2 linked regions of the Rhizobium sp. SSA_523 genome follow. The protein of the gene in region 2 binds, or shares a complex with, the protein of the main gene of each other region. Links are inferred from orthologs where the notes say so. Each region holds a gene or a part of one and is shown on either strand. Other genes may lie near its edges. The genes, in order: uvrB and QTJ18_RS15220.

Region 1 (6,367 bases), 210 kb from region 2 along the record:
GAACGAGAACATTCGCAGAAACCGAAGTCCCTTAGGGATCCTGTTTTCGCCGTTGCACCTATGATCGACTGGACGGATCGGCATTGCCGTTTCCTGCACCGCCAGCTGACGTCGAAGGCCGTGCTGTTCTCCGAAATGGTCGTCGCGGATGCAATCATCCATGGTCCGCGCGAGCGGCTGCTCGGCCACCACCCTGCCGAACATCCGGTGACGCTGCAGCTCGGTGGCTCCGATCCGGCCAAGCTTGTCGAGGCGGTGACGATCGCCTCGGATTATGCCTATGACGAGATCAACCTGAATGTCGGCTGCCCTTCGGATCGGGTCCAGAGCGGCACATTCGGCGCCTGCTTGATGAAGGAGCCGGCTCTGGTGGCCGCGTGCGTGGCCGCGATGAAGCGGGTCACAAGGCTGCCGGTGACGGTGAAATGCCGCATCGGCGTGGATGACCAGCAGCCGCAGACGGTTCTGCCGGATTTTCTCGCCCAGGTGGTCGGCGCCGGCAGCGATGCCGTCTGGATCCATGCCCGCAAGGCCTGGCTGCAGGGCTTGTCACCGAAGGAAAACCGCGAGATCCCGCCGCTGGATTACGATCTCGTCTATGCGATGAAACGCGAAAATCCTCATGTTTTCATCGGCATAAATGGCGGTATCCAGGATCTGAATCAGGCTCGCAAACATCTCGATCATGTGGATGGCGTGATGCTGGGCCGCGCCGCCTACCAGAATGCCGGTCTCCTGACGGAGGTGGATACAGCCATTTACGGCGCGCCGCAGCGCGATTTCGACTGGCTGCACCTGCGCGACACGATGATGGATTATGCCGAGACCGTGATCGCCTCCGGTGGCCGGCTGCACCATGTCACGCGCCATATGGTCGGCCTCTTCCAGGGGTTTGCCGGCGCGCGCCGCTTCCGCCAGATCCTGTCCTCGGAAGCGACGAAACCGGGCGCCGGACCGGAGCTCATCGCAACCGCCTTTGCGGCGGTGGATCTCACGGCCGCGCCGAAACCGGCCGCGGGCGATGCTGCGGCGGACGCCACCCGTCTCGCCGGCTGATTGGTTCTCTGCCGGCCTGCGGCTCGCTCAGGCCGCGGCGCGGCTTGCCAGCCGGGCCTGCACCTCATCGACGCTGCCACGAACATAGATGGAAACCGGCTTGCCGTTGCCGCTCATCACCGCAAGCGCGATGATCGACACCTCCGCCTCATAGACGGTGACATAGAGCACCTGGGCCGGATTGATGTAGACGGGCTGGTTATGCGTGTTGATAAAGCCGATCATCACTGTCCTGAAGTTTCGAATTATCTTGCAGACTAAATTTGTGGCATGCCCGAGTTGACGCCGGTTTAACGCACGGCGCTTTTACCCGCTTCGCTTTCGCTTTCGGTTTTGGTTTCGGTCTTTGCAGGAACGGAGGAGGCGCGGCATTGCGGATCCGCGGGCTTGACTCGAGGATCTGCGGAGTTGCGTGTGGCATGATCGGCTGTCTGTCTGACTGCGAGCGTGGGCGGGTAAAGCACCTCGCGACCAGAGCGCTAGCGCCCGGGTCTCCCCGTCTTGCCCTTCGTGCGGCCCTTGCGCTTCAGCTCTGCCGGATCCTCATAGGAGCCGATGCCGGTTTTGCCGCGCACCAGCGGGCGGGGGTCGCTCTCCGTCTGCGCAGCCTTCACGCTCTTCCTGCCGTCGTCGCCGGCGGAGGCTGCGCTCGGTTTTTCCGGCAGCCTGCCGGGCACGGGCTTTTCGGTGCGGCCGACAGTCATTTCGTCCAGCGTGTTCTTGCGGAACAGCGGCGCCCCGGTCTGGCCCGGGGCGGAGGGGATGGCCGTATCGGTGCCCGGTCCCATATCGTCAAGCGAGGGCTTGGCGAAATAAGAGGCCTGCGCATCCTGGGGTGAGGCTCCCTTTCCGCCACGCTTCGCCAGTTGCTCACCCGGCGACTGGTCCAGCGATTGGCGCGTGGCCTCGGCGCTGCGGCGCACGCCTTCCTGGGCCTTGCTCTCCTCGCGGGCGATCGGATCATCCATGCTGGCCAGTTCGACGGCCTTCAGGCGCTTGATCTCGTCGCGCAGACGGGCGGCCTTTTCGAAATCGAGGTCGGCGGCGGCATTGCGCATCTCCTTCTCCAGCGCGTTGAGATGCGTCTGGAGATTATTGCCCACCAGATGGCCGCCATCGGCGAAGCCCTTGCCGGAGGCACCGGAAATATCGGCGCGGACATGATCGCGCTCATAGACGCTGTCGAGAATATCGGAAATCCGGGCCTTGACCGATTCCGGCGTGATGCCGTGCTCGATATTATAGGCCATCTGCTTTTCGCGGCGCCGGGCGGTCTCTTCCATGGCCCGTTTCATCGAGCCGGTGATGTTGTCGGCATAGAGGATGACCTTGCCGTCGACATTGCGGGCCGCGCGGCCGATTGTCTGGATGAGCGAGGTTTCCGACCGCAGGAATCCCTCCTTGTCGGCGTCCAGAATGGCGACGAAGCCGCATTCGGGGATATCGAGACCTTCGCGCAGCAGGTTGATGCCCACCAGGACGTCGAAAGCACCCAGACGAAGATCGCGGATGATCTCGATGCGCTCCAGCGTATCGATGTCGGAATGCATGTAACGGACGCGCACGCCCTGTTCATGCAGATATTCGGTGAGATCCTCGGCCATGCGCTTGGTCAGCACAGTGCACAGCGTACGGTACCCTTTCAGCGCCGTCTCGCGGATCTCGCCCAGAACGTCATCCACCTGGCTGCGCGCCGAACGCACCTCCACCGGCGGATCGATAAGGCCCGTCGGGCGGATGACCTGCTCGGCGAAGACGCCGCCGGCCTGGTCCATCTCCCAGCCGCCGGGCGTGGCGGAGACGGCAACGGTCTGCGGCCGCATGGCATCCCATTCCTCGAAGCGCAGCGGCCGGTTGTCCATGCAGGAGGGCAGGCGGAAGCCGTATTCCGCAAGCGTGGCCTTACGCCGGAAGTCGCCGCGATACATGCCGCCGATCTGCGGGATGGTGACGTGGCTCTCGTCGATGAAGATCAGCGCATTGTCGGGGATATACTCGAACAGTGTCGGCGGCGGTTCGCCGGGCCGGCGGCCGGTCAGATAGCGTGAGTAGTTTTCGATGCCGTTGCAGGAGCCCGTCGCCTCCATCATCTCGATATCGTAGCGGGTGCGCTGCTCCAGGCGCTGCGCCTCCAGGAGGCGCCCGGCCTGTTCCAGTTCCGCCAGGCGATGCTTCAGCTCGTCCTTGATCGCCCGGATCGCGCCGTTCAGCGTCGGGCGCGGCGTCACATAATGCGAATTGGCGTAGATCTTTACGGATTTGAGGTCGCCGGTCTTGTGGCCGGTGAGGGGATCGAATTCCGTGATGGAATCGATCTCGTCGCCGAACAGCGAAATGCGCCAGGCGGCATCCTCCAGGTGAGCGGGAAAGAGCTCGATCGTATCGCCGCGCACGCGGAAGGAGCCGCGCACGAAGTTAATGTCCTGTCGCTTGTATTGCTGCGCCACGAGGTCGGCGAGCAGCTGGCGCTGGTCGATGCGGTCGCCCACCTGCATCTGGAATGTCATGGCCGTATAGGTTTCGACCGAGCCGATACCATAGATGCAGGAGACGGAGGCAACGATGATGCAGTCGTCGCGTTCGAGAATGGCACGCGTCGCCGCATGGCGCATGCGGTCGATCTGCTCATTGATCGAGCTTTCCTTCTCGATATAGGTATCCGAGCGGGGCACATAGGCTTCCGGCTGGTAATAATCGTAGTAGGAAACGAAATATTCCACCGCATTGTCGGGAAAGAAATTCTTGAATTCGGAATAGAGCTGCGCCGCCAGCGTCTTGTTCGGCGCGAGGATGACGGCGGGCCGCTGTGTCGCCTCGATCACCTTGGCCATGGTGAAGGTCTTGCCGGAGCCGGTGACGCCAAGCAGCACCTGCGACCGCTCGCCGGAGCTGATCCCCTCCACCAGATCGGCGATGGCGGTCGGCTGGTCGCCGGCAGGCTGGTAGTCGGAGGCCATGCGGATCGTGATCCCGCCCTCGGACTTTTCCGGCCGCGCGGGGCGGTGCGGCGTCCAGAGCTTGCCGTCCTTGAACAGCGGATTGCCGCTTTCGATCAGCTTCGCCAGTGCATCGACTGTGGCGGTGACCGCGCCGGGGGCGAGAGATGGGGATAGCGTCTTCGCCTCTTCCAGCGACATATCCATGCCGGCGACCGGATTGAGGCCGGCGGCGGCGCGGGTCTTCGGATCGGAGGAGGCACCGATCGAGACGCCGCGGGAGGTCTTGGAGGCGGTGGTGTTCTTGGCTGTGCCGGCTTTCCCCGCCGGGGCGCTGCGCTTGGCTCTGGCCGCCTCCTCTTCCTTGGCCTCGCGGATCGCCGCTTCCCGGGCCGCGATCTCGATCTTCTTGCGATGCTTGCCTGCCTTGGAGGCGATCTCGCGCTGGGTCTCGACGGAGGAGGCTTCCGCCTCCGCTTCCAGCTGCTGCAGCCAATCGGCGACCGAGCCGGAAAGCGGTGCGCCCTCCAGGGCACGCTGCGGCGCTTCCTCGAAACCGTTGCTGGCGTTGTTTGGCGGAGACTTTTTCGGAGCTTTCGACATGCCGGGAATATGGCGAGACTCTCACGCAATTGGAAGAGTGCCAGCGAAACAAATTGGGAACGGCAACGGGTTCTCATTGCCGGAGTTTGCGATTACATGCGGTGAGTGAGAGAAACGGAGTACCAGACCCCATGCTGTCCCTCGACAAGCGGCTCGCGCTGAAGAACAGCACGCCGCGCACCATGCTGTCGCTGCATCACACGGAAAACTGCCGCCTTCTGCCCAACCGCACCGAGCTTCTGCATCGCCTGCCGCATGGTGGCGTGGTCGCCGAGATCGGCGTCGCCTTCGGCGATTATTCGCAGGAGATCATGACGCTGAACCGCCCCTCCCAGCTGCATTTGATCGATCCCTGGGACCTCAACCGCTACAATGAGGGACATGAGCGGGTGAAGGAGATGTTTGCCGGCGAGATTGAAAGCGGCCGCGTCATGCTGCATCTGGGCGGATCGACGGAGATGCTGCCGCAATTTGCGGATGCCAGCTTCGACTGGGTCTATATCGACACCGATCATTCCTACGAAAACACCTGGAACGAGCTGCTGCTGTGCGACGCAAAGGTGAAGCGCGACGGACGCATTTGCGGCCATGATTTCTGCACCGGCAATGTCATCAAACCGGTCGTCTATGGCGTGGTGCAGGCGGTCAACCGGTTCTGCGTCGAATATGGCTGGCAGTTCGAATATCTGACGGTGGAACCGGACGCGCATTTCTCCTATTGCCTCAAGCGCCTCTGAGGCCGGGCGCGGGGATCCGACGCGCGTTTGCGGGTCAGCCGATCCTGGTCTTGCGGATCGCGCGTTCCTGGCGCTCGGCAAGCCAGCCGGCAATGCGGCTCTGGGGCATCGGCCGGGCAAAGAGATAGCCCTGGCCCTGGCGACAGCCCAGCCTTTTCAACGTGGCGGCATCCGCCTGGGTCTCCACGCCCTCCGCCAGCATTTCCACGCTCAGCGCTTCGCCGAGCCGGATCAGGGCGGAGACGATGGCCTGGTTGCGCTCGGATGCGGCAATTTGGGTGATGATGCCGCGATCGATCTTCAGCCGGTCGACCTTGAGGTCGATCAGGCGGGTGAGGGAGGAGTGGCCGGCGCCGAAATCGTCGACCGCGAGCGCGAAGCCCGACTGTTCCAGATGTTTCAGCTGCTCGCCGGCAATCACCGTGTCGAGCAGCGCCTCCTCGGTAATTTCCACCTCCAGGAGTTCCGGACGGATGGCATGGCGCGCCACCTTGCCATCGAGAAGCTCGGCGAGGGAATAGAGGGCGAATTCGCGCGGCGAGACATTGATGGCGACGGTTGCCTCCGGTAGGCCGAGACGTGGCAGGTCCAGCAGCAGCCTGCAGGCCGCATCGGCTATCGCGCCGGTCAGCCTCTCGGACTGATGGATCGCATAAGCCGCCTGGACGATTTCCGGCGGCGAGATGAAGCCGAGGCTCTGGTGATGCCAGCGCACCAGCGCTTCAAAGCCGATGACGGCGTCGTCTTCCAGGTTGATCTGCGGCTGGAACCAGGCTTCCACCTGGCCGGCCTCAATGGCCGCGACGATATCCGCCTCGATCTGACGCTGCCTTTCGGCGGCAGCACGCAGCTTGGGGTCGAATTTGCGCCAGCGGCCACGCCCCTGATCCTTCGAGCGGTAAAGCGCCATGTCGGCGGAGACGAAGAGCTCTTCCGCGGTCTCGGCATGGTCCGGATAGGTGGCGAGCCCGACCGAACTGCCCAGCATGCAGGTCTGGCCCTGCAGCAGGAAGGGCGTCCGGCCCTGGTTGAGAA
Region 2 (5,861 bases):
CGGTTTCGGCCGATGGCAGCAAGTCGCGCACGCTCATGGACTACCTGAAGAACGACGGCTGAGCGTCTGCCTCAGCCGATCAGGTCGCCGGCGATCCTGAGGAAGATGCGGGCGCCCACGGCAATCAGCGCATCGGGGAAGTCGTAATCGGGATTGTGCAGGGCCGGATGGGTCTCTCCGGAGCCCAGGAACAGCATGGCCGATCGTGAGACGGAGCCGAAACGGCCGAAATCCTCCGATGCGCGAAACGCCGTGCCTGTCTCGACGGGCAGGCCCTCGGCGGCGATCGCCCGGCGGATGATCGCGGCGGCCTGCGGATCATTATGGCAGTGTCCGAACGCATCGTGATAGCTGAAGGACAGCGCAAGGCCATGGGCCTCGGCCGCGGCGCGCGCCATGCTCTCGGCTTTCTCCTTCAGGGCCGTCATCTGATCGTCGGAGACCGTGCGCAGCGTGACCCAGATCTCGCCCATTCCCGGCGCTATGCCGAAGGCGGCTTCGCCGATGGCGACATGGGTGACGGTGGCAAGCGTGAGATCGCCGGCGTCGAGATCTCCGGAACCGAGCGCGATGAAGGCTGGAATGAGGGCGGCGATTGCCGGTGCCGGTGAAATTCCTGTTTCCGGCATCGAGGCATGCGCCGTCTTGCCGGTGAGGCGGATCTTCAGCCCGCAGGAGGCGCAATTGGCAGGCCCCTCCTTGATCCAGCTCGTTCCGAGCGCAATTCCCGGCATGTTGTGAAGCGCAAAGGAAAAATCCGGCCTCAGGGGCGCGAATTGCGGGTCGGCAAGCACGGCGGCGGCGCCGGCGCCGGTCTCTTCCGCAGGCTGGAACAGCAGGATGGCGCGGCCGCGTGCGGGACGGTTCCGGCCGAAAGCGCGGGCAAGGGCGGCAAGGATCGCCATATGCCCGTCATGGCCGCACATATGGCCCTTGCCGTCAAAGAGGGACCGGTGCGGCAGGTCGGAGAGCTCGGCGATGGGCAGTGCATCGAGTTCGGCCCGGAACAGGACTGTCGGCCCGTCTCCGGCACCTTCGAAGACCGCCGCGACGCCCGTGCCGCCAAGTCCGGTGACGATCGCATCGGGCCCGACCGCTTCCAGGAAGCGCGCCACTTCCGCAGCGGTCTGATATTCGGCGCCCGAAACCTCCGGCATGGCATGCAAATGCCGACGCCAGAGGATGAGATCGGCCAAATCCGTTTCCGAAAGGCTCATCCGGCCTTCTCCACAAAACCGTCCAGCACCCGTTTCTGACCGGCGCGATCGAAATCGATCGTCAGCTTGTTGCCCTCGACGGATGCAACATTGCCATTGCCGAACTTGATGTGGAAGACGCGGTCGCCGATGGAAAAGCGCGATGGCGTGTCGGCCACCGACTTTGCGATCAGCTCGCCTTCGATGGTCTTCGTCCGCGGCCCGCTCTCGCCATAGCCGATGCGCTCGACGGCATGGCCCGAACGGCTGCCCCAATTGTCGCGCGTCGCATCGCTCTTATTGGCCTGCGCCCGCTTCCAGCCGGGGGTTGAATAGGAATTGGCGAAGGGATCGGCCTTGTCGAAGCGGGACTGGCCGTAACCGCCGCGACCGTAGCCGCCATAGCCGCTGTCCGATTCGGCCACATCGACATGGGCGGGCGGCAATTCATCCAGGAAACGCGAGGGCATCGTGGATTGCCAGAGCCCATGTATGCGGCGGTTGGAGACGAACCAGATATGGCAGTGCCGCTTTGCCCGCGTCAGCCCGACATAGGCAAGCCGGCGCTCCTCCTCGAGGCCGGAACGGCCTCCTTCGTCCAGCGCGCGCTGGTGGGGGAACAGGCCTTCCTCCCAGCCGGGCAGGAAGACCGTATCGAATTCCAGCCCCTTGGCGGAATGCAGCGTCATGATGGAAACGGCGTCCATCTCCTCGTTCTGCTCGGCATCCATGACAAGCGACACATGTTCGAGGAAGCCCCGCAGGCTTTCGAAGGCCTCCATCGAGCGGATGAGTTCCTTCAGGTTTTCCAGCCTTCCGGGCGCCTCCGCCGATTTGTCGTTCTTCCACATGTCGGTATAGCCGGACTCGTCGAGGATCTGCTCGGCAAGCTCGGTATGCGGAGTCGATTCAAGCAGTTCCGCCCAGCGCTTGAAGCTCTGAATCACGTCGAACAGCGCTTTGCGCGCCTTCGGCTTGATCTCGTCGGTCTCGATCAGGTCGCTCGCCGCGGCAAGCATGGGAATATCGCGGGCGCGCGCGTAATCATGCAGCGCCCGGACCGTGGTATCGCCCAGGCCGCGTTTCGGCGTATTGACAATGCGTTCGAATGCCAGGTCGTCGGCGGGCTGGCACACCAGGCGGAAATAGGCCATGGCATCGCGGATTTCGAGGCGCTCGTAGAAGCGGGGGCCGCCGATGACACGATAATTGAGGCCGAGCGTGACGAACCGGTCTTCGAACTCGCGCATCTGGAAGGAGGCGCGCACCAGAATCGCCATGTCGTTCAGATTGTGCTTCTTGCCCGTCGAATCGCCGCGCTGCAGCTGTTCGATCGTTTCGCCGACGGCACGGGCCTCTTCCTCCGAATCCCAGGCGGCATGCACGATGACCTTCTCGTCATCCGGATCGGTGCGTTCGGTAAACAGCGTCTTGCCGAGGCGGCCTTCGTTATGGGCGATCAGATGGCCGGCGGCGCCGAGAATATGCTCCGTCGAGCGGTAATTGCGTTCCAGCCGGATCACCCTGGCGCCGGCGAAATCCTTCTCGAAGCGAAGGATGTTATCGACCTCGGCGCCGCGCCAGCCATAGATGGACTGGTCGTCATCGCCGACGCAGCAGACATTTTGAGCCACGTCCTTCGGCCGCTGGGCAAGCAGGCGCAGCCACATATACTGGGCGGTATTGGTGTCCTGATACTCGTCCACCAGGATATAGCGAAACCGCTGATGATAATCCTTCAGCACATCGGGATTGCGGCGGAAGAGATCGATCGGGTGCAGCAGAAGATCGCCGAAATCGCAAGCGTTCAGCGTCTTCAGCCTTGCCTGATAGGCGGCGTAGAGTTCGCGCCCCTTGCCGTTGCCGAAGGCGCGGGCATCGCCCTCGGGAATATCCTTGGGCGTCAGGCCCTTGTTCTTCCAGCCATCGATCATGCCGGCGAACTGGCGGGCCGGCCAGCGCTTGTCGTCCAGGCCTTCCGCCTGGATGAGCTGCTTGATCAGACGGGTGACGTCGTCCGTATCCAGAATGGTGAAGTCGGAGCGCAATCCGACCAGCTCGGCATGGCGCCGCAGGAGCTTCACGCCAATCGAATGGAAGGTGCCGAGCCAGGGCATGCCCTCCACCGCGCCGCCGACGAGGACGCCGACGCGTTCCTTCATCTCCCGCGCCGCCTTGTTGGTGAAGGTCACCGCCAGGATCTGGCTGGGATAGGCGCGGCCTGTCGCCAGGATATGGGCGATGCGGGTCGTCAGCACGCGCGTCTTGCCCGTGCCGGCGCCGGCCAATACGAGGACCGGGCCATCCAGCGTCTCGACCGCCTCGCGCTGTTCCGGATTGAGGCCTGAGAGATAGTCGGGCGCCCGGTTCTGGTCGCGCGCCGCCATGGCACGCGCGGCAATGCCCAATCCGCCGGCTGCTTCTACAGCCGGGTTGGAATTGGCCTGGCCGGTTTTGCTGCGCGGCGCGTGGTCCGGTTCCTCGTCGAAGAACGGAATGTCATCGAAACTGTTCGTCATGGCGACAATCTAACGGTTCTGGACGAACATGGCCATAGATGATGTTCTGCTTTCATTCCCTATGTACAGCCTGCAAGGTGCAAGATCAGGGCACAACAAGGCCCTGGCATGGCAAAAAGACGGCCGATCACCCCGCGCTCACGCCAGCGTGATGGATTCTACATGACAAGTTGGTAAGGTAGGGCATGCTGCCATTGCCGAAAGTCTGATTGAATATAATAATTTGCTGATATGGGCCTTCCGGTTCGGCGCGCGCCTCAAACACTCGCTGCCGAGCCTGATCCGGTTCGTGTCCGTGACCGTTATGAATGGCGTCTGCCGCGATCGGATCGTCCAGTCTGTCCCTTGGAGTTTTGAATGCGCATCTGGAAGCAAGTGCTCCTCAGTCTCGCCGTGCTGCTTGTCGGCGCCTGTCTTTGGCTTTTCCTGCGTCCGGATACGGCTTCGAGCTTCGTGTCGCTGGGTGTCCCGGAGCCGCTGGTGGCGCTTATTGCTCCGCAACAGGCGGAGAATGCTCGGGCCGGCGAGGCAGCCGGCGGTGCGGGGTCGGCGGCCAATGGGCGCTCCGGTTCGGCAGGCGAGGGCAGTGGCCAGGCTGGTCGTCAGGCGGGCGGCCAAGGTAACGGCCAAGGTAACAGTCAGGGAAGTGGCGGGGGGCAGGGCGGTCGCGCTACAACCGTGGTGGCCGAAGCGGTCGAGGCCGGAACGGTCAATGACCGTCTGGCGGCGATCGGCGATGGACGCGCCATCCAGACTGTTGTCGTGATGCCGCAGAGCACCGGCACAATCAGCGAAATTCTCGTCAGCTCCGGCCAGCGAGTCAAGACCGGCGATCTGCTGGCGCGTCTCGATAATGACGAGCAGCTGATCGAGCGGGACAAGGCGCGCGTGGCGCTCAATAGCGCCCGGGAGCGGTCGCAATCCTACAAGAACCTGCGGTCGGTTGCCCGCCTCGACGTGCTGGATGCGCAGATCGCCGAACAATCGGCCGAGCTGGCGTTGGCCACGGCGGAACTCAACCTGAAGCGGCGCGACATCGTGGCGCCGATCGACGGCGTCGCGGGGATCGTCGCGGTCAATGTCGGAGACAATGTCACGACGCAGACGAGCATTGTGACGCTCGACGACCGCTCGCAGATCCTCGTCGATTTCTGGGCGCCGGAGCGGTTCGTCACCCAGCTGAAGCCGGGTCTTGCGGTGGAGGCGAGCTCCGTCAGCCGTCCGGGCCAATCCTTTTCCGGCGAGATCGATTCGATCGACAACCGGGTCGATTCGGCAAGCCGCACCATTCGCGTGCGGGCCAAGATCGAAAATGGCGAGGATCTGCTGCGCGCCGGCATGTCCTTTGCCGTCTCCCTCCGCTTTGCCGGCGATGATTTTCCGGCTGTCGATCCGCTGGCCGTGCAATGGGATGCCGAAGGCGCCTATGTCTGGAAGGTCACCGGCGGAACGGCGGAAAAAGTGCGGGTCCGCATCATCCAGCGCAATCCCGACAGGGTTCTGGTCGATGCAGAGCTGACGCCCGAAGACAAGGTCGTCACCGAGGGCCTGCAGCGCGTGCGCGAGGGACAGCCGGTACAGATCCAAGGCGAGGCAAATCCGAAAGTGGCGGAGGCAAAACAGACATGAGCGATGCGCGCGAAGACGCCTCGACCCAGGCGAAATCCACGTTCACGGCCCTGTTCGTCCGCCGCCCAATTCTGGCGGCCGTTCTCAACACCCTGCTTGTCGTCGCCGGCCTTGCCGCCTTTGTCGGCGTCGAGGTGCGGGAATTGCCGGATGTCGACCAGCCGGTCATCACGGTCCGGACCACCTATGACGGTGCGTCGCCACAGACCATCGACCAGGAACTGACACAGGTGATCGAAGGCGCGGTCGCGCGCGTCAGCGGCTTGAAGGCGCTCTCGTCGCAATCGCAGTTCGGCTCGAGCCGCGTCACCATGGAATTTTCCGACAGCGTCGATCTCGCCGAAGCCGCCAATGACGTTCGCGATGCCATCGGCCGCGTGATCAACCAGCTGCCGGAGGATGCCGACGAGCCGCGCATCGTCAAGGCGGATTCCGATTCGCAGCCGATCCTGCGCGTCGCCGTCACCTCGACGACGACCTCCATGGAGGACCTGACCCAGCTCGTGGACAATGAGAT

What was found.
Region 1: the proteins of QTJ18_RS15220 (region 2) and uvrB are in contact, whole or in part, in a crystal structure (PDB 7EGT), measured with the Thermus thermophilus proteins. The link is inferred for Rhizobium sp. SSA_523 from one-to-one orthologs. Residues at the interface, in WP_096412145.1 of Thermus thermophilus: His654, Arg656, Phe657, Gln666, Asp668, Glu669, Lys680, Arg681, Leu682, Ser683, Lys685, Tyr686, Ala687; in WP_096411307.1 of Thermus thermophilus: Glu23, Leu25, Arg26, Asp27, Gly28, Glu29, Arg30, Phe31, Arg55, Glu326, Asp327, Phe328, Glu379, Ser382, Gln383, His398, Gly400, Arg401.

What each region holds. Positions count from the first base shown.
Region 1 is NZ_CP129382.1:1,199,563-1,205,929, reverse strand. Bases 1,336-4,987 are described here. They hold uvrB (excinuclease ABC subunit UvrB), read right to left. Parts: upstream 4,596-4,987; coding sequence 1,536-4,595; downstream 1,336-1,535. Other genes in these bases: QTJ18_RS14110 (class I SAM-dependent methyltransferase), read left to right, coding at 4,727-4,987. Outside these bases: tRNA dihydrouridine(20/20a) synthase DusA, read left to right, coding at 1-1,056; QTJ18_RS14120 (hypothetical protein), read right to left, coding at 1,084-1,281; more of QTJ18_RS14110, read left to right, coding at 4,988-5,332; QTJ18_RS14105 (putative bifunctional diguanylate cyclase/phosphodiesterase), read right to left, coding at 5,367-6,367. UniProt on the Escherichia coli protein: The UvrABC repair system catalyzes the recognition and processing of DNA lesions. A damage recognition complex composed of 2 UvrA and 2 UvrB subunits scans DNA for abnormalities.
Region 2 is NZ_CP129382.1:1,405,498-1,411,358, reverse strand. Bases 965-4,110 are described here. They hold QTJ18_RS15220 (ATP-dependent helicase), read right to left. Parts: upstream 3,716-4,110; coding sequence 1,214-3,715; downstream 965-1,213. Other genes in these bases: QTJ18_RS15215 (efflux RND transporter periplasmic adaptor subunit), read left to right, coding at 4,073-4,110; QTJ18_RS15225 (amidohydrolase), read right to left, coding at 965-1,217. Outside these bases: QTJ18_RS15230 (DUF2778 domain-containing protein), read left to right, coding at 1-62; more of QTJ18_RS15225, read right to left, coding at 72-964; more of QTJ18_RS15215, read left to right, coding at 4,111-5,344; QTJ18_RS15210 (efflux RND transporter permease subunit), read left to right, coding at 5,341-5,861. UniProt on the Escherichia coli protein: A helicase with DNA-dependent ATPase activity. Unwinds DNA duplexes with 3'-5' polarity. Translocates on single-stranded DNA with 3'-5' polarity. Initiates unwinding more efficiently from a nicked substrate than double-stranded DNA.